Regions from separate parts of the Elizabethkingia bruuniana genome, predicted to be linked through region 2. Evidence: riboswitches for the same ligand, from Rfam matches in the RefSeq annotation. Region 2 holds a riboswitch; each other region holds the start of a gene.
What was found. Region 2 has a riboswitch for S-adenosylmethionine ahead of AYC65_RS11210 (TonB-dependent receptor plug domain-containing protein). Riboswitches for the same ligand answer to the same signal wherever they lie in the genome.
Positions count from the first base shown of each region.

Region 1: linked by a shared signal. The riboswitch ahead of AYC65_RS03795 (TonB-dependent receptor plug domain-containing protein) and the one ahead of AYC65_RS11210 (TonB-dependent receptor plug domain-containing protein) in region 2 are both predicted to bind S-adenosylmethionine.
Region 3: linked by a shared signal. The riboswitch ahead of AYC65_RS19720 (alpha/beta fold hydrolase) and the one ahead of AYC65_RS11210 (TonB-dependent receptor plug domain-containing protein) in region 2 are both predicted to bind S-adenosylmethionine.
Region 4: linked by a shared signal. The riboswitch ahead of AYC65_RS19130 (SusC/RagA family TonB-linked outer membrane protein) and the one ahead of AYC65_RS11210 (TonB-dependent receptor plug domain-containing protein) in region 2 are both predicted to bind S-adenosylmethionine.

Region 1 is NZ_CP014337.1:783,006-790,985, reverse strand. Features, by position in the region: gene AYC65_RS03825 (Nramp family divalent metal transporter) at 1-167, shown strand, start outside; gene AYC65_RS03820 (nucleotide exchange factor GrpE) at 227-763, shown strand; gene dnaJ (molecular chaperone DnaJ) at 790-1,902, shown strand; gene AYC65_RS03810 (glycine-rich domain-containing protein) at 2,135-2,611, shown strand; gene AYC65_RS03805 (DNA-3-methyladenine glycosylase family protein) at 2,717-3,352, opposite strand; gene AYC65_RS03800 (methylated-DNA--[protein]-cysteine S-methyltransferase) at 3,363-3,878, opposite strand; SAM-I-IV-variant riboswitch at 4,412-4,507, shown strand; gene AYC65_RS03795 (TonB-dependent receptor plug domain-containing protein) at 4,885-7,629, shown strand; gene AYC65_RS03790 (class I SAM-dependent methyltransferase) at 7,730-7,980, opposite strand, start outside.
Region 2 is NZ_CP014337.1:2,400,524-2,408,503, forward strand. Features, by position in the region: gene AYC65_RS11190 (cystathionine gamma-synthase) at 1-175, shown strand, start outside; gene AYC65_RS11195 (L-threonylcarbamoyladenylate synthase) at 247-795, shown strand; gene AYC65_RS11200 (CCA tRNA nucleotidyltransferase) at 810-2,234, shown strand; gene AYC65_RS11205 (YqjF family protein) at 2,336-3,058, shown strand; gene AYC65_RS11210 (TonB-dependent receptor plug domain-containing protein) at 3,119-5,899, opposite strand; SAM riboswitch class I at 5,964-6,059, opposite strand; gene AYC65_RS11215 (thioredoxin family protein) at 6,133-6,666, opposite strand; gene AYC65_RS11220 (peptide MFS transporter) at 6,699-7,980, opposite strand, start outside.
Region 3 is NZ_CP014337.1:4,223,708-4,231,687, reverse strand. Features, by position in the region: gene AYC65_RS19730 (trans-sulfuration enzyme family protein) at 1-990, opposite strand, end outside; gene thrA (bifunctional aspartate kinase/homoserine dehydrogenase I) at 1,098-3,524, opposite strand; gene AYC65_RS19720 (alpha/beta fold hydrolase) at 3,526-4,491, opposite strand; SAM riboswitch class I at 4,554-4,655, opposite strand; gene AYC65_RS19715 (OsmC family protein) at 4,828-5,250, opposite strand; gene AYC65_RS19710 (glucose 1-dehydrogenase) at 5,383-6,192, shown strand; gene AYC65_RS19705 (MGH1-like glycoside hydrolase domain-containing protein) at 6,292-7,980, shown strand, end outside.
Region 4 is NZ_CP014337.1:4,097,114-4,105,093, reverse strand. Features, by position in the region: gene AYC65_RS19140 (endonuclease MutS2) at 1-770, opposite strand, end outside; gene AYC65_RS19135 (RagB/SusD family nutrient uptake outer membrane protein) at 1,115-2,608, opposite strand; gene AYC65_RS19130 (SusC/RagA family TonB-linked outer membrane protein) at 2,624-5,542, opposite strand; SAM riboswitch class I at 5,626-5,721, opposite strand; gene AYC65_RS19125 (type II 3-dehydroquinate dehydratase) at 6,029-6,439, shown strand; gene pckA (phosphoenolpyruvate carboxykinase (ATP)) at 6,521-7,980, opposite strand, start outside.

The sequences.
Region 1 (7,980 bases), 1.6 Mb from region 2:
TACTAATATGCGGGCTTAATTTGTTTTGGCTGGTATCTTATACTTTTGAAGGTTTTAGTAATCTTTCCTTTGGTATAAAACTGTTGCATATTCTCGGAATTGTAGCTTTTATAACGCTCCTGTTTTATACATGTTATTATCCGCTTAAAAAGGAAAAATCTGCCTAAATGTCCTAAAATATATTTTGGCGTTATCTTTGTGAAAATGATTTTAAAATATATCAATAATGGACGAAAATAAGGAAATACAGGCAGAAGAGACTACGCCAAATGAAAATATAGAGAACAACGATACTACATCTACTGAAAATTTGTCAGCAACTCCGTCAGTTGAGGACCAATTGGCAGAAGAAAAAGATCGTTATATCCGCCTTTATGCTGAGTTCGAAAACTATAAAAAGAGAACCACCAAAGAAAAGATGGACTTTTTCAAATATGCTAATCAGGATCTTATGGTTTCCATGCTTGCTGTTTTAGACGATTTTGAAAGAGCTATAAAGGAGATTTCTAAAAATGGCAATCCTGAAGACCTTAAAGGTATAGAACTTATTTACCAGAAATTTAAAGGTAAATTAACTGAAAAAGGCCTTGTTACTATCGAGGTACAGGCAGGAGACAGCTTTGATGTAGACAAGCATGAAGCTATTACGCAGATCCCTGCTCCTTCAGATGATTTAAAAGGTAAAATCGTAGATGTTATAGAGACTGGTTATATGCTTCACGATAAAGTAATTCGTTTCGCGAAAGTAGTAGTAGGAGCATAATTCCAATATAATTCTGAAGTAAGAAAATGACAAAAAGAGATTACTATGAGGTATTAGGCATTAGCAAATCTGCTTCTGCTGATGAGATCAAGAAGGCTTACCGTAAAATGGCTATAAAGTTTCACCCGGATAAAAATCCTGGTGATAAAGAAGCTGAAGAAAACTTTAAAGAGGCTGCTGAAGCCTATGAAGTTCTAAGCGATGATAATAAACGTGCCCGTTATGACCAGTATGGTCATGCTGGTGTTGGCGGAGCAGCTGGTGGCGGCTTTGGCGGCGGAATGAACATGGATGATATTTTCAGTCAGTTTGGAGATATATTCGGTGGACATTTTGGCGGCTTTGGTGGTTTCGGCGGCGGCGGACGTCAGCAGGTAAAAGGAAGCAACCTCAGAGTAAGAATAAAATTAAACCTTGACGAAATGGTAAATGGTACAACCAAAACCATCAAGGTAAAGAAAATGAAATTGGCACCAGGAGTAACTTCTAAAACCTGTCCAACATGTCAGGGAAGTGGTGTACAAATGAAGATAATGAACACTATGTTCGGACAGATGCAGACGCAGACAACCTGCGGAACCTGTAACGGACTAGGGAAAGTTGCAGACAAAATTCCTTCAGGAGCTAACGAACATGGTCTGATAAAAGATGATGAGGAAATCAGCATCAACATACCAGCGGGAGCAAGAGATGGTATTCAGCTGAATGTTCGCGGAAAAGGTAACGATGCCCCTTTTGGCGGAACTCCGGGAGATCTTTTAGTTGTTATTGAAGAAGAAGAAGACAACACTATAAAGCGTGAAGGTGATAACCTGCACCAGGAACTTTATATATCTTTTGCTGAAGCTGCATTGGGGACTTCTAAAGAAATTCCGACAGTAGGTGGAAAAGTAAAAGTAAAAATCGATGCCGGAACTCAATCCGGGAAGATTCTTCGTTTAGCGAACAAAGGATTACCAAGCATCGACAGCTACGGAAAAGGTGATATGTTTGTACATATTAATGTATGGACGCCTCAGAAGCTTTCTAAAGAGCAAAAAGAATTCTTCGAAAACCAAATGGAATCTGATGAAATGATTCCTAAACCAACAGGAAAGGAAAAAACTTTCTTTGAAAAGGTAAAAGACTTATTCAATTAAGTTATACATAAATCAACTTTACAATAGCCTGCTTTTTTAGCAGGCTTTTTTATACATAGTCCTTGAATCATTCAGCCATCATAAGACTTTTACCACTCATGGTTCATTAAAAATGTTAAACTTATCTAAATATTAATGCGACATTATTGCATTTATAAATAAAGATATTATATTCGCAACTAAGTTGCATTTAAGAAGATAATATTATTCCTATTTTTAAAACCGATCTGTTATGATGTTTCCACAAGTCTTAAAAAATACGTCTTATCTTAATTATCGTAATGACGATGTCCTGTCTCATTTTTCCTGTTTGTATAATCTCCCCGCTGAAGAAATTGAAGAACTTTTTCAGGAAACAAAAAAATATATCGCAATTTGTACACAGCCCGGAATATATATCAATGACGACATGCTGATTATAGAAGAGATGTGGAATAGCTTTATTGTATTTACTTCTGCCTATACCGAATTTTGTCAGCGTTTTTTCAATCGCTTTGTCCATCATACACCCTTGCAAAAGAAGAATGAAACTGAATACATTAATTCCCAAATCATTTGTGCAGAAGCTAAAAGAGATGAATCCACACGAAAAAAAGAATTACTAATGAATACAGTCTATGTATTGTGTGGAGAAAAAACCGTTTCAAAATGGTTCAAGGAATATCCGGAAAAGTATACAAAGGAATATATAAGAGCTATACAGAGATAAAACTTATACTCTGCGATTACAACAAAATGAAAACTTGATATAACAAGATTTTATTCTTGCAATTTTCACTAGTCTATTTTCTGTCCAACCTATTACAAACCCATATTACTTATTTCTTGCACTGGACAAATAGTAATGCCAAAGCATCATTGTAGCTATAGTACGGTAAGGTTTCCAGTTTTCACTAATACTTATTATTTCTTCTCTTGTAACAGAAGATTCGAGCTTCTTTAGACGTTTTAGTGCATTTACCGCTGCCAGATCAGCAATAGGAAAAAGGTCTGTGCGCTGCAATACAAACATGAGGTAAACATCTATTGTCCAATTTCCGATACCTTTGAGTTTAATAAGCTGATCCCGTATTTCCTCATTTGTTATTTTTTCAAGTTCATGCAGTCTTACCTCTTCATTTATAAGAGCCCGGGCCAATCCTCTAATGTAAGTGGATTTCTGCCGGCTTACAAAACAGGCTTTCATTTCTTCATCAGTAAGTGTAAGAATCTTTTCGGGAGAAATATCTATAAGCTTTTCTCTTAGTTTATTCAAAGTAGCCAATGCTGATGCTAAAGAAACCTGCTGTTCTAAAATGATATGAACAAAAGTTTCAAAACTATTATCCCTTGTCCACATTGGCGGATAGCCATATGCATCCACAATATCTTTCAAATGATTATCATTATTAGCCAGCTCATCACAAATTATCCGGAAGTTTTCAGAAGTAAAAGTAGAAGATGTATTCATTGTACATTTATTAATCGAAAAGAGAAGGTATTGTGTATTTATTTTCCAGATTTAATAAAATAGTTTTATTGGCGATACCTCCGGCAAAACCAACCATATTACCGGAAGCTCCAACTATTCTGTGACAAGGAACAATAATAGAAATAGGATTTTTATTTAATGCCCCACCTACCGCTCTTACAGCTCTGATGTCTCCTAATATCTTTGCCAACTCACCATAGGTTGTGGTAGTACCAAAAGGAACGTCCAATAAAGCTTTCCATACTTTTTTCTGAAATTCGGTGCCCGAAAAATCAAGCGGGATATCAAAAACAGTCCTGGCCCTTGCAAAATATTCGGTTAATTGTTGCTCAGTTTTCAGAAGTATAGGATTTTGATCATCTCTTTCCGGAGCAGATAATTTTGTCCGTTTATAGTCCTCCCCTTCCCATAATATAGCTGTAAGGCCTATATCTGAAGCGATAAGCCTGATTATCCCAAGTGGTGAAGGCATATCCTTGTATGCTAATTTCTGATTGTCTTCCATTTTTTATGATTTGCCCGCGAATTCAGTTCTATCTATTCACACTGCATATGCAATAAATTCAATATATTAAGCCTGATTCAAATTTATTAAACTTTTTGCAGTTTCTAAAACAGCTTCCATGTTGCTTATTTACTACAACCTCAACAGTATTTTTATTATTCTAAAGAACGCAACCTTTTTCCATTATTAGCATCTTATTTAGAAACAGGAGCCATCCTGTCTAGAACACCAACCAAATATTTAGATATGATACCAAAAGGACAAAATATTTTTAAAATACTCGCGTTTCTGATTGTTTATAATATACTGAAAGTGTGTCATAAGATATTTAATCTTCATCCTGATGCATGTGAATAAATCATTGTAAATCTTAATGATTTCTATACTCCTCTTCAACAATATTTTCATTAATATGGTACATAAAAGTACTGATAGCCAAGCCTAACAGTTGAAAACAAAATAAATCCTATCAAAAAGGTATAATTTTATTTCCATGATGCATTTTTATTTCAAAAAAAGAAATATATTTGCACCATAATTATCAAGAACTTCAAGAGAAGTAGCAACCTGCAACAACAAGCAAGGTGCTGAAATAGATAAGCCGATATTTCGGAAAAAATGTTGTATTCTATTTTCATTTTGTTGAGTTCTTGTGTTAAATAAAACACATTAATGAAATATCAAAAAAGAAATTTCCGATTACTTATTCCGTTTACCGAGTTAATACTTTTAGGCGCTTTTATAGCACCCTATTATTCTTGTATTTTCCTCACACCAGTTACTCTGCTTTTAAGCACTATTACTATTCTCCGATTGATTAAAACAAAAGGAATGATGCACAGTATGTGCTGTTGCTTATAAATACAAAGCTACAAATCACCCTTACAGGAAATCTATCTTGTTTCTCATGATGATGGGGCTAATAAATCTGTTAGCTTTCATTACTATTAATTATCAATCCAAAACGGCTCTGAAATATCGGGAGCTCTTAATCAATATCAACCTTATGAAACGACTATTACATAAAACTATTATTGCTTCATTAACCTCTGTATCGGCCATTTACTATGCGCAAGACAGTTTACAAAAAGCCAAAACATTAAACGAAGTTGTACTCCTGGGAACCCGGAGTTCCAGTCGTACAATCGTAAACTCTCCGGTACCTGTAGATATTATTGAACTGTCTAAAACTTTGAAAGAAGTACCACAAAATTCGATATCCAGCACACTTAATTTTATTGTCCCTTCATTTACTTCTACCTCTCATACTGTAAACGATGGAACAGACTTTGTAGATCCTGCACAAATCCGTGGATTGGGACCTGATCAGGTGCTGGTTCTCCTTAATGGAAAAAGAAGACATCAGTCATCTCTGGTCAATGTAACCCTAACTCCCGGAAGAGGATCTGTAGGCACTGACCTGAATGCAATTCCTGCTTTTGCTTTGGAAAGAATTGAAGTCCTGAGAGACGGTGCTTCCGCTCAATATGGCTCCGACGCAATAGCTGGTGTTATAAACCTTGAATTGAAAAAACGCTTAGGCTTCTCGGGACAGGTATATCTTGGCGGGTATGCATCTTCCGTTACCAATAATCATACCGGTGGCGTGGATGGCGAAAATATAGGATTAGACCTTAACTACGGTACCAGAATTGGTAAGAAAGGCTTTATCAATTTTACCTCATCCTTGCAATACCGCGATCCTTATTCAAGAGCCGGAGAGCAACAAGCTGATCTTTTTAACGGATACAACGCTATATCTTATCGCGCTGCACAGGACAATATTAATATAGACGGTCTGTACAAAAACATCAACAATACACCGAATACAAACCAGATTATTAATTATATCCATCAATACAGTAATAAGGTCGATTATTTCTCTGCAGGAGAAAAACAAGCTATTCAGAATGCCAGCAGCATACCTGCACTTCAACAGTTATTATCTAAAGATTACACTACTCAGGAACTCGCTTATCGTGGTCTTGAAAGAAGTGACTTTAACATGAGAATCGGTCAATCACGATTGAAAAGTGCACAGCTCTATTTCAATACAGAAGTTCCGATCAGTGATCAATGGAAAGTATTCTCCTTTGGTGGCTATAGCCTGAGAAATGGAAATGCAGGAGGCTTCTATCGCTTCCCAAACAATCCGAGAGCAGTTACAGGCCTATATCCTAATGGTTTTTTACCTCAGATAGAATCTACTATTTATGATTATTCTCTTGCAGCAGGTGTTAAAGGTAAATGGAACGACTGGAACATTAACCTGAGTAATACTTATGGTCAAAACAATTTTAAATTTGGAGTTGCCAATACTCTTAATGCTTCTTTACTGCAAAATTCACCAACTTATTTTGAAGCAGGAAGTCTAGGCTTTCTTCAAAATACATTAAATCTGGACTTTCAGAAAAAATTTGATGTGTTAAAAGGATTAAACTTAGCCTTCGGTGGCGAGTATCGACACGAGAAATACAGTATCACTCCGGGGAAAGCAAATTCGTATCAACAATATGACATATTTGGAAACCCGGTTACTGAAAGAACAGCAGTAAAAGATATTCCTACAGATTTTTTTGGCACTGCACGTCCCGGCGGTGCGCAGGTTTTTCCGGGATATCGTCCTGAAAATGAAGTTTCCAAGGGAAGAAATAGTGTAGCAGCTTATCTTGATGCTGAATTGGAAGCAACAGATTGGCTCTTCCTGGAAGGAGCACTTCGCTATGAAAACTATACAGACTTTGGCTCAACATTCAATTACAAACTAGCTTCCAATATCCGGATATCTCCAACGTTTAACTGGCGCCTTGCCGGATCTACAGGATTCCGGGCTCCTTCGCTGGCACAGTTATACTACAGTTCTACTTCCACTCTTATCAATGGCGGAAAAACTACTCAGGTAGGAACCTTCCGCAATGACTCCGATGCTGCGAGACAACTGGGAATCCCCCAGCTGAAACAGGAAACCTCTAAGTCTGTAAGTACCGGATTTAACTGGAAAATACCTTCTATAAACCTTTTATTTACAGTAGATGCCTATTTCACCCGAATTGATAATCGCGCAGTTCTGACAGATTTATTCACAAGACCTCAAGGAAATTTTGCTGACGGAACTCCGGAGAGAAATTTGCAGCAGATATTTGATTCCGTAGGTGCTGAAGCTGCAAACTTTTTTGCTAATGCCATCGATACAGAAACTAAGGGAATAGACATAACAGTATCTCAGCGTTCCCGATTTGCACCCGGAATCTCTTTAGAAAATAATCTGGGGATTAATCTTAATCAAACCAGAAAAGTAGGTGCTATCAAAGCATCCGAACAGCTGCAGGGCCAGATAAACAGCTATTTTTCTGAGGAAAACAGAATATATTTTGAAGAAGCTGTTCCCCGTTTCAAAGCTATTCTTGGTCATAATTTAAAAATCAACAAGTTTAATTTCTATGTACGAAATGCTTATTTTGGTAAGGTTACCGATGCCAATATTGTAGATGCAAACCTGGATGGAGTAACAGAGCCTAATGAGCACGTAATATTGGGTGGCAAGCTTGTGACAGACCTGTCTGCCGGATATCAATTCAACAAAAATATTTTGTTAACAGTAGGTGCCAATAATATTTTCAATGTACAGCCTACACAAAATCCCAACATTAATAGTCTTACTGCCGGAAATCAGTTTCTTACTTCCAGACAGGTCTCTCAGTTTGGTATTGGCGGGCGTTATCTATTTGCCCGTATCAATTTTGATTTTTAGTGAGCGTAAAGCTATATCCGGAACTCAATCTAAACAGGTATTAATAAAAACATCATAGGTTTTAAAACCTATGATGTTATATACTTCGCAAGACATAAACTTACAGTTTTACTGACCAAGTTGCTATAAAGCCCGGTACATATTCTTCTATGAGAAACCTTGAAACCGGAGCAGAAGATTCATGAAAACCTTTAATCAGAAATCCGGACTGTAACTGCCCTCCTATCAACTGGGACAGACTATGCCCAAAAGTTAAAGCCTCATTCTTTTCTTTCTTAGCTTGCAGAGCCTCTTCATCAATATCTGTTAAATCTGAAAAAGGAATTTTATAACGGGGCTTTATAATTCCCT
Region 2 (7,980 bases):
TCTTGGAGGTGTAGAGTCTTTAGCAAATCACCCTGCAATGATGACACACGCGTCTATTCCTGCTGAAAAACGTGCAGAACTAGGTATTACTGATGATCTTGTACGTCTGAGCGCTGGTATCGAAGATATCGAAGATCTTTTACGAGACTTGGAGCAGGCTCTGAATGCTATATAAGCCCGTTGGCAAAAAATTATAATTAAATATCATTAGAGGCGGGCAAAAACCCGTCTCTACTATAAAAATAAATGGAACAGATAATCAACATACTAAAATCCGGAGGCACTATTGTATACCCTACCGATACGATATGGGGAATTGGCTGTGATGCTACTAATATCGAAGCGATAAAAAAAATCTACGATATAAAGCACCGTGATGCTAATAAATCTATGATCATCCTTGTAGAAAATGAACGCCGCCTTCAGGAACTGGTAGAAGTACCTGAACTGGCATGGGAAATGATGGATCTTAGCGAAAAACCTATTACCTTTATCTATGACAATCCTAAAGGCCTACCAAAAGAGCTTTTAGCAGAGGATGGCAGTATAGGAATTCGTCTGGTAAAAAATGATTTTTGTAAGAAACTTATCTCCAAACTCAACAAGCCATTAGTATCTACCTCTGCTAATCTTAGTGGCAACAAAAGTCCGCTGAAATTTGCAGACATAGATTCTGATATTCTGAAAAAGGTTGACTATGTTGTAGAAGAGTTTCACGATGTTGTTTCTGAATACCCTGGATCATCCGTGATTAAAATCGGTCAGGATGGTAAAATAAAAATCATTAGAGAATAACGAAAAGATATATTTTGAAGATCAATCTTAACCAAAATAAACACTTAAAAATATTCAAACTGGTCTCTGAGGCTGCAGAAAAAAATGCGCAATCTGCTTATATAGTAGGCGGATATGTTCGTGATTTGCTTATGCAACGGAAGGATCCAACAGATATCGATTTTGTAACGGAGAGCAGCGGAATCAAACTTGCAGAAACCGTAGCAGAAAATATCAATCCCAAACCTAAGGTTTCTGTTTTCAAAACCTATGGTACAGCTATGATTAAATATCAGAATCTCGATCTGGAATTTGTTGGAGCACGTAAAGAGAGTTATAATGAAAACAGCCGCAATCCGGAGGTAGAAGTCGGCACATTGGAAGATGACCAGAAGCGTCGGGATTTTACTATTAATGCAATGGCAATATCTCTGGGGAAGGAAAATTTCGGAGAACTGATTGATCCTTTCAACGGAATGCAGGATTTAAGCGATAAAATTCTTCGCACCCCTTTGGAACCATCACAAACCTATTCTGATGATCCTTTGCGTATGATGCGCGCTATAAGATTTGCGTCTACTCTTAATTTCAGAATTGAAGACAATTCATTAAAGGCTATTAAGCAGGAAGCTAAGCGTATAGAAATTGTATCTATGGAACGCATTATGACAGAGTTCAACAAAATAATGCTTTCCGAAAAGCCCTCTATAGGATTGAGTCTTTTGGAGAAAACAGGACTTTTCGATATTATTCTTCCTGAAATCACAGCTCTTAAGGGGATAGAAGAAAAAGAAGGACAAACCCACAAAGACAATTTCTATCATACACTGGAAGTTGTAGACAATATTTCTGTAAATACAGACAATCTATGGCTGCGTTGGGCTGCATTGCTCCATGATGTAGGAAAAGCGCCTACCAAGAAATTCACACCTGAACAGGGATGGTCTTTCCACGGTCATGAGTTTCTGGGCTCTAAAATGGTAAAAACACTATTCCAAAGACTGAAACTTCCTTTAGGCACTGAAATGAAGTATGTACAAAAAATGGTAAAGCTATCTTCCCGTCCTATTGCCCTTATTACGGATGATACATCAGATAGTGCATTAAGAAGACTTCTCTTTGACGCAGGAAAGGACCTTGAAGATCTTTTCACCTTATGTAAAGCTGATATTACGACTAAAAATTCGAGCAAACAGAAACGTTTCAAGAAAAATTTCGAGTATGTAGAACAAAAAATAAAGGAAGTAGAAGAGAAAGATCATGTACGCAATTTCCAGCCTCCTATCTCGGGAGAAGAAATTATGGAAATGTTTTCTTTAAAGCCCGGTAAGGAAATTGGTATTCTGAAAGAAAAAGTGAAAGAAGCTATTCTGGAAGGAGAAATTCCAAACGAAAAAGAAGCTGCCAGAATTTTTGTTATAGAACAAGCCTCATTGATAGGCGTTGAAATAAAAAAGTAAATAGATAAAGCGTTTCAGAAAATTGAAACGCTTTATTTTGTAGATATTTTAGGAAGGCTAATTATCATACATGGATTATCCTAATTAAAAGAAACCCTGAAATGAATCACACTCAAAATCTAATCAAGGATACCCGCCACAGACCCTGGGAACTGCCAAAAGGAAAATGGCAATATTATCAGGAGTGGAATGATGCTTTATTCCTGCATTTTGAAGTAGATTTCAATTTGCTTAGAAAGCTTGTCCCTGAAAATTTAAATATTGATAGCTTCGAAGGAAAATATTACATCTCTGTTGTGGCCTTTAAAATGGAAAAAATACGTCCGAGAAATCTTCCTTCAGTAGGATTTATTTCAGATTTCTACGAGATAAATGTCCGTACTTATATCAACAATGACGATAAGCAGGGCGTGTATTTTCTTAATATTGAAGCCGAAAAACAACTTTCTGCTTTTGTAGCAAGAACATTATCAGGATTGCCTTATGAAAAATCTGAGATCAAACGCAGTACTGAAAGTTATAGCAATAGAAATACAAAAAAGAGATTCTCTCTCATAGCGAACTTTGAGCCTCGTGAAAGAATAGAGAACAAAACAGCTTTCGATTTATGGTTAACTGAGAGATATTGTTTATATCTTATCAAAGATCAGAAAACCTTAAGATATGAGATACATCACGCAGAATGGCCATTGCATTCTGTTAATCATTCAGATTTATCTTTAAATTATGGTTTTGAGGCAATTAATTTAAATGCTGAAAAAGTTATTGCCAGCCACTACTCACCCGGAGTAAAAGTACTTTCCTGGAAAGCAGAAAAGCTCTAAACTAAATAAACAGAAAATAAAACCCGCATCAGAATCTGATGCGGGTTTTTAATGTATCAATTAGAAATTAAAATTAAGCCTTGTAAAGACATAGCGTCCGTTCATTCCGAACTGCGATGTAGATCTGGTATATACAAACTGATCGTTATTAGAAGATACCGGAAGGTTTCTGGAAGGATACACATCGAATACATTATTGGCTCCGAGTGTTAAACTGATATTTTTTGTAAATCCATAAGCTACAGAAAGATCTGTAATTACTCTGTCGGACATAATCTGGTGAGTATCTGGTTGTACAATTATATCTGCACCTGTAACTTTACCATAGTAAGTGTTTCTTACATACACATCTAACTTACCAAATTGTAAAGTATGTGCAAGACTCGCCTTCACTCTCGGTACAGCCTCCTCCAAGTAAACTCTGGATTTTTCAGAAAAATATACATTATCCAAACCTGCATTATGCAATAAATCTGATGAATGAATATCTCCTACTCTTTTCGTTTTATTCAGGTTAATCGCAAAATCATTTTTCAAAGAGAATCCAGGTGTTTTATAGTTATGACTGATTACAATATCTACTCCACGGGTCTCAGTATCTATAGCATTAGCAAAAAACTGAGCTCCATCAACACCTAAAGCATTCATAGTGTTGTTTACTTCTTGTTGTTCAGGAGTAAGATTTGTTCCTTTAAACTTAGAAAATAAGTCTGTAAGTACAATTCTGTTCTTTACTTTAATCCAATAGCCATCAGCTGTAATATTCAGGTTTAAGGCCGGGATTTTATAGGTAAATCCTGCACTTACAGATTGAGAGGTTTCCTGCTTTAGTTTCGGTATGCCAAAACCTCTTGCAATTTGAGAGTCATTACTAAATGTTCCTACTTCCTGAATTTCTCCTATTGGATTTCCAGGTATTGTAACATATAAGCTGGATGTTGTATTATAATAAATCTGGTGAATAGATGGCGCTCTGAATCCTGTAGATCCAGCAAATCTAAAGTTAAGATCCTTCGTCAACTTTATACGTGAAGCTAGCTTGAAATTTACCGTATTCCCAAAATCTGAATAATTTTCATAACGTACAGCTCCGTCTACCAATAACCAGTTGGTAAAGTTAACTTCTGCATCTGCATAGGCAGCATAAGAATTACGATTTTTACTTACTGCATTCACACTTCTGTATCCGCTAAATACCTGTGATCCTCCAGGCAATGCATTACCAAAAAAGTCTGTTGGTCTTAGTTGATTTACATAGTCTGTAACCGGATTTCCATTAATATCATAGGTTAGATAAGAAGCCGGCTCCCCTTCATTTATTTTAAAATTCTCATGTCTTTGCTCACCACCAAAAGCAAAGTTTAATCCCTCAAAAACATCAAACTTCTTACTAAAGTCCAGGTTTATTGTATTTTGTAAAAATCTAAGTCCCCCTGCTTTAAATTTACTCGGAGAATTAAATCTTAAACTGGTATTTCCTGTATTACTAATTGTATAATCAAAAGAGTTTTGCCCAAAAGTATTACTAAAATCTACATTCCAGCCATCCCATGTTCCCTTTACACCTGCAGAAAGCGATACATCCTGTATATCTGTATTAATCTTAGGTAAATAACCATCTAAATAAAGCCCTGTAAATGTTCTGGACTGATTTGGCTTTCTAAAGAAACCTCCCGAAGTTCCGTATCTGTATCCATAGCCACCGAATGTATATACTTTCCAGGTATCACTTAACGGGATTTCAGCATTTACAAAAATCTGATTGTTGTTCAGCTTGGACTGCCCAACCCACATATTAAAGTCACGTCTGTCTTGTCCTCTGTAGGCTAATTCCTGATCTGTATAATTATTTCCTAAAAGCCCCTGAAGTGTCGAAATATTACCAGCATTCTGAATTTGTTGCTGGTAGGCATTATCAAAATAATTTACTTTTTGTGCATACTGTTTTATAACTCCAATCAATTGTTGCTGTTGCTGGCTGTTAAGCTGATCCATACGTGTAAAATATGATGAAAGGTTTACACCTCCTTCAGCAGCTCTCTTTTCAATAGCATTATAGGCATTGTATATATTTCCGCTTTCAGCACCTGCTCTGAAAGTTGGATTACGATACTGGGAAGAAAAAGTCACATTAACAAATCCTCCTTTTTTACCCACTTTAGCACCATAGTTTAAATCCACCTGAATCTGATCACCATCCCAGTTGCCTGTATGATTCTTGGCTGCATCTGTTAAGTAACCGCCATAACTAATCTGTCCTGTAAGTTTCCCTGTATCTCTTTTTAACTGTAAATTCATAACCCCGGCAATAGCATCGGATCCGTATTGTGCAGAAGCACCATCACGCAATACCTCGATTCTGCTTAAAGCAAAAGAAGGGATAGCATTAAGGTCTGTTCCTACAGTACCTCTTCCGGGAGAACCATTTACATTGATTAAAGCTGAAGTATGTCGTCTTTTACCATTAACCAACACCAAAACCTGGTCTGGTCCCAGGCCTCTTAATTGTGCCGGATCCAAATGGTCAGTACCATCTGCATTGGTTTGTACTGTAGATGTAAAAGATGGTGCTACAGCATTAAGAATTTGGTTAATATTGGTTTGTGGTAATACTAAAGATGTTTCTTTAAGATTGAAAACATCCACCGGAACCGGGCTATCTGCTTTGGAGCGCCCTCCGGAACGTGAACCTACAATAACAACCTCATCAATATTTTTATCTTTAAGGCTGTCCTTTTTTGTTTCCTGCCCATATACCTGTCCAAAACCGACAAAAAACAGAACAGAAGCTGTAAGTACAACTCTGGATTTTTTTTCAGTCAAAATGTTTTTCTTTATCATATTCTAATATTTTTCGATTAAAAAACCTCATTAGTAAAGCTAATGAGGCATTGCATTATATCTTTACTTATTTTCCCTTTCGGCTGAATGTAACACCTTACCTTTCGGCAGGTTGTCAAGACTTCATAGGTTCAGTTCCCTCCGTCTTTCTTAATAAGCTATTAATTCTGTGAAATAATTTCGGTACAAAGATATAAAAAATCTAAAATACTACAAATCTGATAGGAGTTATTTTATTCTTTTATTTTTGACTTAAACTTTGACTGAAATCTATCCCATTCATCTCTTGTCTTTATCGTTTTATAAGCTTCTGTAGAAATAAGGCTCAGATAGGGTTCCATTTCTTTCGGGGTAAAGAACCCCATAAGATTTGTAATCTGCATATAATCTTCGTCCATAAAAACCGTAGATGGGTAAGAGTATATATTCATGAATCTTGCAAACTCATGCTGCACTCCTCTGCCCGGTGTTTTTTTAAAATTAGGATTGTCAAAATCTCTTCCGTTAAAAAACAATTTTTCTTTCCCTTCAGCATTAAATTTTACCGGATAAAAGTTATCATTGATAAATTTAGAAATAATTGGGTTTGTATAAGTCTGATTGTCCATCATTTTACAAGGCCCGCACCAGTCTGCATAAAAGTCAATTAAAATCTTCTTAGGCTTTTTCTTCATAGCATCCATAGCATCAGTCATCGTCATCCATTTAACCTGACTATATCCAAAGCTTATAAAAAGTATACTGAAAAATAAAATTATTCTCTTCATCTTATTCAAATTTAGGCATTGTTGTGAATATATTAACGCACTTCCTGCATTAATTTTTTCACCAATGGCGATATCAAAATCAGTACCACACCTGCAATTAATGCATAGACTCCCAACATTTTATATCCTTCTGTATAAGTCATTAATGATTCTGCCGGTCCTGCATTTTCTTTAGCCTGAGCCATTCCTGCACCAATAAGTCCCGCAACATACTGACCATATGCAGAAGCCAGGAACCACATCCCCATCATAATCCCTTGCAGCCTTGCCGGGGATAATTTTGTCATAATCGATAATCCTATTGGTGACAAACAAAGCTCACCAAATGTAATAACCAATAATGCCAGAGTAAATATATTAAGAGAAGAAACTCCATTAACAGAAAAGAATCTTGTCGCAAATAATACATAATACCCTAATCCTAAAAATATAAAACCTAGTCCAAATTTGATAATCGTATTGGGTTCAACTCTTTTTTTACCTAACCACAGCCATAATAACCCGAATAAAGGTGCCAATAAAATAATAAAGAAAGCTCCTCCCGAATTATTTACTCCGTTGGGATCTGCTGTAATACCCAGCAAAGAATCATTCAGGTTTTTAGCTGCGAAAATACTCATAGAGCCTCCGCTCTGCTCATAAATTCCCCAGAAAATAATGGAGAAGATAATAAATACTAAAGCTGCAATTAATTTCTTTCTTTCAGCAACCGTAACTTTGGTCATCTCATAAAACAAGTAGATTAAAGTTAGTGGCCCGATTGTGTACATAAAATAATCGGTATACTCGGTTTTGGAAACCATAATCTGAATAAGAGGAATGAATAATAATGTTCCTCCATATACAGCATATTCTGCCCATTTAGGCAACGGTTTTGTTTTTACAATAGCATCAGGATGCCCTGGTTGTAATCCAATTGGTCCTAAGCGACGCTTTGTAAAATTAAAATTGATAAGACTGGCTAACATTCCTATAGCTGCCAAACCAAAAGCTACATTCCAACGGTGCGGTTCCTCGATTACGGAAGAAAGCATATAACCTTTCCCTATAGCTACACAAACATAACCTCCCAGAAAAGCGCCCAGATTAATTCCGGCATAAAATAAAGAGAAACCAGCATCTGTACGGTGGTCTCCATCTTTATAAAGCTCTCCTACCATTGTAGAAATATTTGGTTTGAAAAAACCAGTTCCGATAATGATGAAGGCTAATCCGAAAAAGAAAAATTTGTGGGGATCTATTGCCAGAAGTATACTTCCAACAATCATTAAAGAACCTCCCCAGAATAAAGATTTACGGAAACCTAATATTTTG
Region 3 (7,980 bases), 1.8 Mb from region 2:
AGGTGATAGTGAGCATAGCTTTATATTATCCATAAAAGCTCTTCCTTTTTCCAGTCCTCCTTTTACTTCAAAAGCAATAATATTTCCGCCCAGTCTCATTTGCTTTTTAGCAATTTCATGACTAGGATGTGATTTAAGGAAAGGATATTTCACTGTTACTACATTCGGGTGTGATTCCAAAAACTCTGCAACTTTCAGTGCATTTTCACAATGTCTTTCTACGCGGATAGCCAATGTCTCCAAACTTTTGGACAACACCCATGCATTGAATGGAGAAAGTGATGGTCCTGTATTTCTTGCAAAAAGATAAATCTCACGAACAAGATCTGCTTTTCCGACAACTACCCCACCTAATACACGTCCTTGTCCATCGATTAGTTTGGTAGCAGAATGCACAACTAAGTCAGCCCCGTATTTTATAGGCTGCTGTAAATAAGGTGTTGCAAAACAGTTATCCACTATAAAGATCAGATTATGTTTTTTTGCAATTTGCCCTAATACTTCCAGATCAAGAATTTCTATAGCCGGGTTTGTTGGTGTTTCTGCATAAAGAATCTTGGTTTCCGGTGTTATATATTTCTCGATATCATTTACCTCATCAGCTTTGAAGTAAGTAGTATTGATATTCCACTTCGGAAAATACTTTGTAAAAAGTGTATGAGTAGATCCAAATATAGACTGACAGCTTAATACATGGTCACCACTATTTAGAAGAGGAGCCAAAGTACTGTAAACAGCTGCCATCCCGGATGAAAAGGCATAACCAGCCTCACCTCCTTCCAACTTCACCATTTTATCGGTAAATTCATTCACCGTAGGATTACTGTAACGGCTGTAAATATTCTTTTCTTTTTCTTCAGCGAAAGAAGCTCTCATATCTTCTGCATCCTGGAATATAAAACTGGATGTTAGAAATAACGGAGTTGAATGTTCGTCGTACTGCGTTCTTTCTGTTTGAGTTCTTATCGCCTGAGTTTCAAAATTTTCCATTTTCAAAAAGTTTACCAATATAACAATGTAACAGTCTAACAATCCATATTGTAGTTGAATTTTGGTACATTGCTAAATTGTTATATTGTTACATTATATATAATATTTTATTTATTCTCACTTACTCTTAAAATATCACCAAAGACACCTCGTGCAGTTACTTCGGCTCCGGCCCCGGCTCCCATAATTACAATAGGATTCTCACCATAAGATTCTGTATAGATTTCGAAAATAGAATCCGATCCTTTTACCTGGCCTAAACTTGCAGATTTTGGTACCGAAACTAATTTCACTTCCAGTTGTCCTTTTTCTTTCTGTAAATCTCCTTTCAGTTCTCCTACATAACGCAATACATGATCTTCCGGAAGGGATTTTTTCAGCTGTTCGTATTCAGTATTGAGTTCTTCCAAACGGGAAAGGAACTCATCTTTAGCAATACTCTGAAGATTTTCAGGAATCAGATTCTGAATATTGATATCTGAGAATTCATTTACCAAATCCAGCTCACGAGCCAAGATCAATAATTTTCTTGCAACATCATTTCCGGAAAGGTCTTCACGTGGATCCGGCTCTGTATAACCTTTATCCATTGCTTCTTTTATAATCGTACTAAAGGCATCTTCTCTTACAGAGAAATTATTGAAAATATAACTAAGAGATCCTGAGAATACACCTTTTACACGGGTAATATTTTCTCCAGAAAGATGCAGAAGTTTAATCGTATCTATCAGTGGTAAGCCTGCTCCCACATTCGTCTCATACAGGTATTTTTTATTTTTATCTTCCAGTACCTTACGCAGATTTTTATATCGGTCAATCGGCAGAGTGTTGAAAATCTTATTAGAAGATACTAAGTCGAATCCATTTTCAGCTAATAGCTCGTAATTTTCTACAAACACGCTGCTGGCAGTATTGTCTACCGCAATTAAGTTTTCTAAATGATTTTCTTTAGCGTACTTTAATAATGTTTCGATATTTGCCGGAACTGCACTCGTCTGCAATTGTGTTTCCCAGTCTTTCCCAATTCCTTTTTTATCAAGTATTAAATTTTTGGAATTACTGATAGCAAATATCTTAATGTGTGTATTCTTACGGTTTACAATATCATGAGTAGAATTCAGGATCTGATTAATCAACGCGCGCCCTACTGTTCCGTGTCCAATAATAGCCAGATGGATTTGTTTCGGATTTTCGAACAACTCACCATGAATAATATTCAGAGCTTTGCTTGTATCTTCTTTGCTTATTACGATACTAACATTAGCTCCAGATACCGTATTACTTATTAATAAAGGTTCTACATGATTTTTGATCAGTGCGTTGTACGACTGATTAAAATGAGACATTTTCTGTCCGATAATAGAAATTACACTTAATCCATCAATACTGTGGATACTCTGTACATCTTTGGTATCATAGTCTCTTGCAAATTCTTTGCGGAGTGCTTCCAATGCTCTTGGAGCATCTTTCTCATCTACCACTACTCCCATTCCTCTTTCGGAAGATCCCTGAGAGATAATTCCGGCACTAACTCCTGCACGGTGTAATGCACTGAAAAATCTTGCATCAATTCCTACTTTTCCCAATAATCCTCGCCCTTCGAAAACGACAAGTGATTTGTTTTCCTGAAGCATCAGAGATTTTACAGAAGTATTGTTCTTATCATTGGAAATAAGAGTACCTGTCTGATCTATTCCTTTGAAGGTATTCAATATCTTGAGCGGAATATTTTTATCTATAAGAGGTAAAATCGTTTTATCATGAAGGACATTCATTCCGAAGTTTACCATCTCATTTGCTTCCTGGAAGGATAAGTTTTCTATATGGCGGGCATCTTCTACCAGCTCAGGATTTACAGAGAAAACACCATCTACATGTGTATAGTTTTCTAAGATCTCTGCATTGATAAATTTAGCCACTAGAGCCGCTGAATAGTTACTTCCGTTTCTTCCTAATGTTGTGGTCTCTCCTTCTTCGGTAACGCCAATAAATCCTGTTACAACCGGAATAGCTCCGTTGCTATAGAACTCCTCGAACGCAGCTTGTGCATTTTTTTCAGAGATTTCGTCTTTAGGAATAGCATTACCAAAACGATCATCAGTAATCAAGAAACTCCGGGCATCTACAAACTTGGCAGAAAGTCCTTCATTGATAAGAACCTGCACCAATGTTTTAGCCGAAATAACTTCACCAAAGCTTAGTACCTCATCTTTGGTTTTCAAAGAATAATCCTTTAACAACTTAACACCTGCAAAGAAGTTTTTCAGATTATGGAAATCAGTATCCAGAATATCCTGTTGTTGCGGAATTGCTTTTAACTGATTTTCCTTAAAGTTAATCCAGTCTTCTTCTTCCCACTGTCCGTTTCTGGCATTTTCCAATAACGCAATCAGCTCATCTGTCGCATTTCCTCTTGCAGAAACTACTACACAAATATCTTCTTCATTCGCTTTTTTATGCTTGATAATTTCTAATGTCTTTTCCAGACCTAATCCGTTTGCCAGAGATTTTCCTCCAAATTTTAAAACCTTCATGTTACTTTTTAAATATATTGTGTAAGATGTTATTCAATTGTTCGTATTCCATCAAGAAAGCATCGTGCCCATGAACAGAGTTTATGATGAAATGCTTTATGTTATTTTTTATTTTAATCAGCTCAGTATATGTCTGGTGATCTTCCGATGCCGGAAAGAATAGATCACTGTCTACTGAAACGATAAATATATTTGCTTTTATGGCCGCTAATTGTTCGAAAGACGCACTGTTTACCTCAACGGTTTCAATAGTCGAAAGAAGTTGATTCATCATACTATAAGCGGACAATGTAAATCTTTCATTAAGCCTCTCTCCATGAAAGTTAAGCCAGTCTTCAGACTTTCTAAGTTCCTTATCTTCATGGATTTTATTACCAAATCTTTCGTTTAAAGATTGCGGCGTTCTGTAGCAAAGCATCGCGTGAATACGTGCTTTTTGTAAAGGCTTATCGGATTGTGTAAGTAAAAAATCCTGAACCAGACATTGTGCATATAACCAATCTGAGGTTTTCCAGTCTGTCGCTACCGGAATGAAATTCTGAGCCAGAGTATTATTCAACCCCAACATTTCCCAACCTATTCCTCCTCCTAATGATCCGCCAATAATAGCATAGAGTTCGTTAATATTCAGCACTTCTAATCCTTGCAGGAATAATCGTGCAATATCTTTAGTTACAAAATCTTTAGGATTGTCTATTAGAAAACCATCATATCCGTTACCGGGAATATTAAATGCCAGAATTGTATAAGTGTTGGTATCTACGGGTTTCCCTTCACCAATAGCTTCTTTCCACCAACCCAATTCTCCGGTTACTGCAGAATTTCCGGTTAAGGCATGATTGACTAACACTACAGGAGCCGTATACAAATCTTGTCCGAAAACCTCATAGGTTAATGGAATATCATATACTTTCCCTGATTGGGTAGTAAAGTTTTTAATATTAATGGTTTTAAGATAATCTTTCAATTTTATATTTTTTGATCCTATAAAATTGAAAATGCCCAGAAAAGGCTGAAAGAAATTCAGTAACGTTATCTATCCCATAGTGGTAGAATGTAGCACCTTCTTCGGCAAGCGAAGGGTTGCTAAGGCGTCATAGGGTCTATTCCCTCGGCCTTTCCTGATAACATTTTCAATCGTGTTAAAGAACTAATCTTGGCTGCAAAGATACAAACAATATGGATTTTTGCAAAAAAAAGATAAAAATACTTGTTAATTGTCCATAACAAGTAATGGGCAATAAGTAATTCTAAAAGTATTAATCACCTATTGCCCATTATTGTTTTAGTACGAGATGTATTTCTATTTTGTTGAAGTTCCGTTTACCAAAACTTCCCAGGTAACTTTAATTTGTGGATCAAGCGATTTAGAAACCGAGCAATATTTCTCAAAAGAAAGTTCAGCAGCTCTGTTTGCTTTTTTACCGTCAATCTCTCCTTCCAGTTTGAATATTACATGAATGTTACGGAAAGGCTTAGCATCCTCTACCTGTACACGTTCTCCCTCTACATCAGCAGAAAAAGAGGTAATTTCCTGTCTCTGTTTCTTCAGAATAGAAACCATGTCTATACTACTGCATCCGGCCAATGCCATTAGCACTGATTCCATTGGGCTAACTCCCTGTGGATCGTCTTCAGACGTATTATCTAAAATAATTTTATGCCCTCTCTGATTGGTTAATTCAAACAGATAATTATCATCAATTCTGTTCAGTTCTATTTTCATTATTTAAGATTTTTTAAAATTCTTTTTGATGAACAAATTTATACATTTGTTATGGTATTTGGTATCCAAATTTTGCATACGGTTTGTAAAATTGTATCTCAGACCTCACCAACAAACACAAATTATAAAAATATGGAACAGAAGCTCCAAAATCAAATTGCTATTATTACGGGTGCCAGCAGTGGTATCGGTAGTGGCATCGCCAAATGTATTGCAGCATCGGGTGCTACAGTTATTATCAATCACTCATCTCAATCATCTAAGCCTGCTGCCGAGGCAATTTTAAAAGAAATTACTGATGATGGTGGCTCCGGAATAACTTATCAGTGTGATGTAAGTAAAGAAGATGAAGTTATAAAAATGTTTCAGGATGTTATTGCGCAATATGGTACCGTGGACATCCTGATCAACAATGCCGGGGTGCAGAAAGACGCAAAGTTTACAGATATGACTCTCCAGCAATGGCAACAAGTTATAGACATTAATCTTACCGGGCAGTTTCTTTGTGCCCGTGAAGCCATCAGAGAATTTTTAAGAAGAGACATAGACCCTGCAAAATCCGTAGCAAGAGGAAAAATAATCCACATCAGCAGCGTTCACGAAATTATTCCCTGGGCCGGGCACGCTAATTATGCAGCCAGTAAGGGTGCTATAAGAATGCTGATGCAAACTCTGGCTCAGGAATATGGAGCTGATAAAATAAGAGTAAACAGCATATGTCCCGGAGCAATTCAGACTCCTATTAATACCAATGCGTGGAATACTCCGGAAGCATACAATTCACTGATGAACCTTATACCCTATAACAGGATCGGAAAACCTGAAGACATTGGGAAACTGGCAGTTTTTCTGGCTAGTGATGACTCGGATTACATCACTGGTGCCAGTATTTTTATAGACGGTGGTATGACCACTTTTGAAAGCTTTTCAACCGGAGGATAACTTTAAGTACGAGTAGGTATTATGAAGTTAGAAAAAGTATTAATAACTTTATAATTAACGACTTGAGACTAACTACTATGATGAACTATAAATAAAAACATGACACAAGAATATAACCGATTAAAAAATCCTGACTGGAAAATATGGGGCCCTTATGTAAGTAACAGACAATGGGGAACAGTACGGGAAGATTATAGTGCAAATGGTGATGCATGGAACTATACGGGACATGACTCAGCTGAAGCATTAACATTCCGCTGGGGAGAAGAAGGCATTGCAGGAATAAGTGATCAGGATCAGACTTTATGTTTTGCCTTAGGCTTCTGGAATCACCGGGATAAAATGATAAAAGAACGTTTCTTTGGACTAAGTAACAGCCAGGGGAATCATGGTGAAGATATAAAAGAACTTTTCTATTATCTGGAAAGCAGCCCTACGCACAGCTATATGAAGATGCTTTACAAGTATCCGCAGAATGCCTTCCCTTACGAGGATCTTATAACAACTAACAGGAATAGAGGAAAGGCCGAACGGGAATATGAAATTATAGATACAGGTATTTTTGATAACAATGAATATTTTGACATTACAATAGAATATGCTAAAGCCGATATTCATGATATTCTGATTCAAATCACTGTTGAGAATAAAGGACCGAAAGAAGCTCCACTGAGTATTTTCCCAACATTATGGTTTCGGAATACCTGGTGTTGGGGATACGACAATTACAAACCTGAGCTTTCGGTAGATTTTAACGGAATTAAAGTTGATCATCAGGAAATACTGATTAAAAAGTTATTTACTGAAATACCTTGTGAAAGCATGTTTTGTAATAATGAAAGTAATACAGAAAGGCTTTATCAGTGGAATGATTCTGAACCTTTTGCCAAAGACGGAATCAATCAGTATATTCTGACAAACAATACAGCAACTATTAATCCTGAGAAGAAAGGAACAAAGGCAGCTTTAAAGATTGAAACGTCTTTACTTCCTGGGGAAAAGAAATCCTGGCGTTTCCGGTTAGGTACCGAGCAGGAAAATCCTTTCGCAGATTTTGATCAGATATTCGGAGACAGGGTAACAGAAAATGAAGATTATTATAATCAGCTTCAAAAAGATGTAACGGACGAAGATAAGCGCAGAGTTCAGCGGCAAGCCTTTGCCGGATTGATGTGGAACAAGCAGTTCTATCATTACAATGTTTCCAAATGGCTAAAAGGTGATCCTAATGAAATCCATCCGCCGGAATCCCGCTACTATATCCGGAATGAAGACTGGCAAACTCTAAATAATAAAGATATTATTTCCATGCCCGATAAATGGGAATACCCATGGTATGCAACCTGGGATTTAGCTTTTCATTGTGTGGGACTAAGTCTTGTAGATTCTTATTTTGCGAAAGAACAACTTTTGCTGCTCACCCGCGAATGGTACATGCACCCTAATGGACAGCTGCCGGCATATGAATGGAATTTTAGTGATGTAAATCCGCCAGTACATGCATGGGCAACTTTTAGGGTATTTAAAATTGATGAGAAGAAACACGGCAAGCCTGATCTGTACTTTCTGGAATCTGTATTTCAGAAATTGTTATTGAACTTCACCTGGTGGGTTAACCGTAAGGATATGAACGGAAATAACATTTTCGGAGGAGGCTTCCTTGGCCTGGATAATATTGGTGCTTTCGACCGGAACACGGTATTCCCCAACGGAGAACACCTGGAGCAAGCTGACGGTACGAGTTGGATGGCTATGTTTTCTTTGAACATGCTACGTATTTCACTGGAA
Region 4 (7,980 bases), 1.7 Mb from region 2:
CTTATGACTTCCCAACGTTCATCGGCTTCCAGCTCCTTAAGTCTGTTTGTTGCCTCCACTACTGCTTCCGGTTCTATATACACAGTTCTACCACTTCCGGAATCTCCCCGTACCTCACCTTTTATTCTTCTTTTATAGGAAGCATTTACAGGAATCACCAAATAGCCATTGCGCATATCTGAGAATACTTCTTTTGAAACAATACCTTGCGACTGTGCACTGCGAATAGCTGCCTGCATCTTTCTCGTAATCTCTTTAGCAGCTTCTGTTTTATTTTTACGGATGTCCGCCAACAGATGTGAAGCATTATCTTTTATACGTCCGGATTTGTCCAATATAGAATATGCTTTTTGTACAAATTGTGAAAATGTTTTTATTTCTCCACTCATAGCATGAAGCATCGGATATTTCAGACTACCATCTGCCGTTCTGGTATTGTTTAAAAAATCTACAATACGATCAATAGTCATAAGGGAATTTCCAAGTCCGGAAACATCATCCTCCGACAACCATACTGTCGGGTCTTTGTCTATATTAATCAGAGTTTGCCGAAGATCCAGATAGTTATCTGCCGGAAAATCTTCTTTGCTCTGCACAATCTGTAAAAATTCATGTGTTTGTTCCAGCCATGCTGAAACTGTTGTATAATCGGATGAAAATGCCATTGATGTCACTTTTTCTGCTCCAAGTACACTATGGCATTTTTCTATAATAAATTCTCGGATTGTATTAATTCCTATTTTTTCTTCAAAATTATCCGGGTAAATCATAATCTCATAAAGTTTAATAATACCGGTTTTCTCATCAGAACCTGATAAGCCGATATATGATTAATAAAAAAATATGTGTTAAATAAAACTGAGATTTCCCATATTACGACAGGGTACAATAATATTACAGACATTATTGTCTGCAAACATCCCTTAGTAACTTCAGATACTAATTCGTAATATGGTATTTACGCGGAAAGAAAATACATGATACAGTATATTTCGATATATTGAAACAGCAAAATTATTATTTTACCTTCATAATTCCAAACCAGACAGTTACAAAAAAAATTCCGGGAATAATAATTCCCGGAATCCGATTTAAAAGTAAAGTAAGATAATAATTAAAGATTAGGATTGCTTTCCGTTTCTTTTTGTGGTATTGGGAATATGTAATAGCGACTATTAGGCACAAATTCAGTTTTATCAGGGAAAGTAAATACAGAATGTCCTCTTGCATCTACCTCTTTTACTGTACCATCAGGTGTCGTCACTTTAACTTTTATAGGCTTTCCATCGGCGGTTGTATAAGGATTTCTTACAACTTTTCCCTGAGTACGGATAATATCGGATAATGAAAACCCTTCGCCGAATAATTCTTTTCGCCTTTCAATCAGCACTTCTTTTAGAACCGCTTCTGTATTCAGACTTCCATTATAAAGATTTGCTTTTCTGGCAGCCTTTAGAAGATTCAGGTTCGCTACTGCTTCAGATGCATTTCCGGATCTTGCGTAGCCTTCTGCTGCAATCAGATACATTTCAGCAGATCTCATGTATACAATATCAGCAATTAAATTCGGTTTGAATTTGAACTTTTTATATCTCAGTAGACCTTCACGTCCTTTTAATCCGTCCCATTCGAATAACTGATATCTTATATCATTTGTATCAAATAAATCTTTAAAGAACGGATCTGCCATAAAGCTATAATAGTAACTACCGGAAGAAGATACATCCAGATAGTGGAATGCATAACTTTCACTAGATTGCTCTTGCGTTTGTCCATGCCCCCAAATCCACTCGGAGTTACCAATATCGTTGAAACCTTCTGAATATTTTTCAGTTGGCATAAAAGCATATCCTGTTCTTGCTGTATTTGCAGCATCAGCAGCTTTCAGCCATTCTCCCGTATTCAGGTAAGTTCTCGCTAAAAGCCCATTAACAACAGACAGATCGATCTTATCTTTGTTGTTTCGCTTATAGCTTTTCAGTAAATTTTTAGCATCCAGAAGATCACTTTTTATAAGGGTATAAAGTTCTTCGAGACTCGCTCTATTATTACCTACCGAATTAATAGTAGCCGGCTGGGTATAAATTGGCACTGTTAAGGCTGTTTTGTCTTTCTGATAGCTAAACTGATAAAAACTTGCCAGATTAAGGTAACAAAAAGCTCTGAAAGCTTTTGCCTGTCCTTTTACCTGATCTTTCTTTTCCTGTGAACCTTCTATATTATCTATTCTGCTGAGCACATTGTTCATGTTGTTTATTGCAGAGTAAAACAGATTCCAAACAAATAAAGTACGTGATCCGGTATTATTTACAAGATCTGTAAATGCATAAGCAGAGTTGAATCCATATTTATTAGTCAGTACCGCAACATCACTTCCCATTGCATCACTTGCTCGAAGTACCGTAGAGTAGCCAATATTTGCATAGGTAGTTCCGTCATCATTAAATTTTGCCCAGGCCCCATTAACTACCGTTTCTGCATTATCCGCAGTTTTAAAAACCTCTTCTTCATTTGCCTGGTTAGTAGGCGCTGTTTCCAACTCACTCTCACAACTTATAAAAACAGAAGCTGCAAAAGCCAGAAACAATGTATATTTTATTTTTGTCATGTCTTTTATTTTTAATTAAAATGTTGCCTGTAATCCGAAAGTCACTGTTCTCATTGCCGGATATCTGTAATAGGTTGTTCCGTCAACTGTCTGTTCGGGATCCATTCCTTTATGTCCGTAGAATGTTAATAAATTCTCGCCCTGCAGGTAAATTCTGAATCTCTGAAGTCCCAGATTAGCGAAAGTATCTTTCGGCAACGTATAGCCTATACTCACATTTTTAAGTCTTGCATAGGTTCCGGAATAAAGGAATCTGGTTGATGTAGAAGTCCAGTTATTGGTTGTGGTACTAAGTGCCGGAACATCTGTATTTCGGTTCTCAGGTGTCCATCTGTTCAGTATTTCTTCACCCCAAGCTCTTCCTGCAGTATTCCCGTTTGACAATAGCATTGTATAATCGCTATCCAGGATTTTTCCGCCTATACTGTATGATAATAGTGCAGAGAAATCGAAGTTTTTATAGGTTATAGACGTACTAATACCTCCTATCCATTTAGGCAGCGAGGAGCCTTGCAGCATTTTGGTTGCTTTGGAATACTCTGAAGTTGTTCCCTCTACTATATTTCCGTTAGCATCTGTCGTTTGTGTTATCCATAATGGAGCTCCGTTGTTAGGATCCACTCCTGCCCATGTCGGAATAAAGAAGTCATATACAGATCCTCCTACCTGCAGTAGCTTTGTTCCACTAACAATAGAACCTTTTGGTAATTTTGTAATCTTATTTTTTGTAGTAGTAGCATTGATATCCAAATCCCAACGGAAATTTTCTGTTTTTATGGGTGTTGTCTGCAGGCTAATCTCGAATCCGGTATTCTGCAGCTCACCAATATTATCGGAATAACCGTTGAATCCTACAGATGGTGCCAGTGGCATTGTAAATAATAAATCTTTACTCTGTCTTTTAAAGTATTCTACATTACCTCTGATTCGGTTATTCAGAATAGCAAATTCTAATCCTACATTCAGGTTCAGGTTAGTCTCCCATTTCAAGTCTGGTGTTGGTAGTCTGCTTGCAGCAGTCCCTCCTTCACCAAGATTGTTATAAAAAGCATATAAACTCTGATATGCGTACAATGTACTTAGTCCATCATTACCTTGCCCTCCATAGCTGGCACGCAATGTCAACTGGTCAAAAAAGTTCAGATTCTTCACAAAATCTTCGCTCGAAAGTTTCCAGGATCCACCAACTGACCAAAATGTTCCCCAACGATTTTTAGGAGAGAATCTTGAAGATCCGTCTGCTCTTACTGATCCGGCCAGGAAATATTTATTCTGATAATCATATTCCACTTTACCTAAGAAACTCAATAATGATCTCTTATCACTATTTCCGCTAAATCCACCTAATAGTGCTGCGGCATCTGGCTCATAATATCCCGGCAGAGAGAACTGACTTCTGTTACCTGAAATAACCTGATACTCATACTGGTAAAATTCTTGTCCTGCCAATACATTAAAATGGTGCTGTCCAAATTTTTTATCGTAGGTTAAAATATTACTGGTTGTATAAGAAAGCGTTCTGTCACTACTTTTGGATACGGACCCACCAGTTTCTTTTCCTTGCCCTAAAAGTAGGTTGGTGTAATAATGTGTATTAAGACTTACTAAATCCACAGACAAGCTTGATTTGAATCTAAGTTCCGGAAGGAAAATAAATTCTAAGAATCCTTTACCAGAGAAATTATCAATTTTTCTTTCATTTTTATCCAGAGGAAGTGTTGCTGCTGCGTTCTCATTCTGTAAAGCACTGGTAGGTCTGTATTTACCAAAATCGTATATTCTGTTTCCATTTTTATCCAAAACATAGCTTCCATTTTCATTCCTTTCATAATAAGGATAGAATGAAGGGATTACCCTGGCAGCATTTATCACATTGTCTGTTCTGGAATCCGATGCAGGTGGTGCCTGCTGAAGCGTATTAACGTAGCTTAAGTTGGCTCCGGCATTCAACCAGCTTTTCACTTGTGAGTTTACTTTTAACCTGGCACTGTATCTTTTAAATCCGGATTCTATAGCCATCCCTTTCTCATCCAAATAACCCAGGGAGAAGAAATAGTTTCCTTTTTCATTACCTCCACTTAAGTCTAAATCCACCTGGCTTCTTGATGCAGTTCTTTGTAACACGTCGCGCCAGTCATCATTCCATAAAGCGGTAGCTCCTGGCAACAATTTACCATCCAGACCAACCGGTTTAGGATAAGCAGGACCGTATGGATTAATCCCTAAACTGGAAATAAGATTGTCTGTTGCCATTTGTGCCGCCTGGCTCTGAGAAATTTTAGGGGATACATAACCGTTCCTTAGAGCTTCCCAGTATAACTGAAAGTACTGATCTGTATTTACCTGCTTATAATCTTTTACAGCACGCCCGGAAAATCCCTGGCTAATATTGAAGTTAATTTTTGACTCTCCTTTTTTTCCGGATTTAGTGGTAATTACAATAATCCCATTTGCACCTCTGGAGCCATACAGCGCACTTGCCGTTGCATCTTTTAGCACACTGATAGATTCTACATCATTAGGATTTATAGCATTTATATTTCCATCATAAGGAATACCGTCCACTACATAAAGCGGAGAACTGGATGCACTTATAGAACCAATCCCTCTAATTCTGATTGCCGCTGTTTCACCTGGTTGCCCTGAAGCACTCACAGCCTGTAATCCAGGAACCTGCCCTTCCAAAGCTTTGGTAATGTTGGTAATTGGTCTGGTTTCAATTTTGCTGCCGGAAACTGTTGCCACAGATCCAGTATAGCTGGATCTCTTTGCCTTTCCATAAGCAACTACTACTACTTCATCAATTTCTTTTTCCCGAAGAGAGTCTTTCTTCCCTTTTGTATTCTGACCATAGATCCCTGAAACCCCCAGGAAGAATACCGCTACCCCTATCGGTATTCTAATATTAGCTTCTATTGCTGATTTTATAAACATATTAATATTTTTTAATTATCTATCAAAAAAATTCCCTTTGCATAATAGACAGCAAAGGGCATTTATAAATACAAAATACCTATTGCTTATCTTTCCTTAAAGGCTGAATGTAACACCTTGCATCGAGCAGGTTGTCAAGATATCATTGGGTCAGTTCCCTCCATCTTTCTTTATAAGCTTGGTTATAATTATGCGACAAAGTTATAAACATAACATCTATCAAACAAGTAGATTTTTAGATTTGTTAAGAATTTTAACTAAATAGAAATTGAAAAATTCATAAAATACTGTTAAATAAAGCAATGAGGAAAATCCAATAAAATTGAAAACTGATAAATATCATGTAAAATAAGTATTTAACAAACGATCGTTAGTAATAGGTGAACACAGCATGTTATTTACAGTTAATTTCAGGTTTTTAGCCTCATTAATACATAATAGGTATTGGATTTTGGTTGTTTTTGTAAAAACATCTAAATTTATCCTATGAAAATATTAATTGTCAACGGCCCGAACCTAAACCTTTTGGGAACAAGGGAGCCTGAAATATATGGAACAACCTCTATGGAGGACTATCTACAAGAGCTGAGACAAGAATTTGTTCAGGATGAGATATTGTATTACCAGTCAAATATTGAAGGGGAGCTTATCAACAAAATACAAGAAGATGATTTCGATGCCCTTGTTGTTAACTTTGGAGCTTTCACCCATTATTCTTATGCTTTGGCTGATTGCCTTAAAAATATTCGAAAGCCTAAAATAGAAGTTCATATCAGCAACATATACAAGCGTGAGGAATTTCGTCAGAAATCGGTAACAGCAACATATACCGATGCTATTCTTTCAGGATTTGGAATGAAGGGATACAGACTGGCTTTATTGCACTTACTCCACTAAAAGACATCTACTTTTACAAATACAAACAAAAAATCCTCAGTTAAAATTAACTGAGGATTCTTAACTTAAGAAAAGTTTATCTTAAATCACTTCTGCTTCTTTTCTTGGAGCTCCTGCTAAGATGCTTTCATCTTTAATATCATCGAATCTTTCGAAGTTTTTATGGAAAGCTGATGCCAAAGATCTTGCTTTCTCAATATAAGCATCGTAAGAATCCCAGCTGTTTTCCGGCAGCAACATAGACTCGTCGGAAACACCTTCACATGATACAGGAATCTGTACCTTAAAGATAGGACTTTCTTTGTAATCTACATCATTTAATTTACCATCTAATGCAGCGGAGATAAGAGCCCTTGTATCTTTAAGGCTCATACGCTTCATTTTACCATTGAAGCCTGTATTTACCAACCAAACTTTTGCATCTGCACTTTTTATTTTTTCAGATAACATTTTCCCATATTCAGTTGGGTGAAGAGGCATAAACGCAGCACCGAAACATACAGAGAATGTAGTTTGTGGTTCTGTTACTCCAACCTCAGTACCTGCAACTTTGGAAGTATATCCTGAAATAAAGTGATATGCTGCCTGCTCCGGAGTAAGTCTAGAGATTGGAGGCAATACACCAAATGCGTCAAATGTCAGGAAGAAAATATTTTTAGGATTCTTTCCGATAGAAGGAACCTGAATATTGTTAATAAAATCAATCGGATAGCTTACACGTGTATTAGGTGTAATGCTGTCGTTTGTATAATCTGCCTCACCATTCTCATCAAAAAATACATTTTCAAGAATAGCACCTGGCTTTATTGCACCATAGATATCTGGTTCTTTCTCTGCAGAAAGGTCAATAGCTTTAGCATAACATCCACCTTCAATATTGAATACAGTATTATCCGGAGTCCATCCGTGTTCATCATCACCGATTAGTTTTCTGTTAGGATCTGCTGAAAGGGTTGTTTTACCAGTACCTGACAGACCAAAGAAAATAGCTGTTTCTCCATCTGCTCCGGCATTAGCTGAACAGTGCATTGGCAATACATTCTGCTGAACAGGTAGTGTAAAGTTAAGTGCAGAGAAAATACCTTTTTTCATTTCACCGGTATAAGCTGAACCACCGATCAGAGCAATCTTTCTCTTGAAATTAAGAATAGAGAAATTATGTTGTCTTGTTCCGTCTCTTTCCGGATCTGCTTTAAAGCTTGGTATACAAAGAATCAACCAGTCGGTTTCACCAAAAGATTCAAGTTCATCTACCGTAGGGCGGATAAACATATTATATACAAACTGATTAGACCAAGGGAATTCGGTAACTGCAGTAATTTTTACCTGGTAGCGCTTATCTGCAACAGCGAACGCTTCTCTTGCATATAAAGGAATCTCGGAAGCATATTCTGCTACTCTGTCATATAATGCATCAAATTTTTCACTGTCAAAAGGAAGGTTTACTTTTCCATCCCACCATACTCTGTCTGCAGTAACTTCATCTTTTACGATGAATCTGTCTTTAGGAGAACGTCCTGTAAATTCTCCTGTGTTAATTG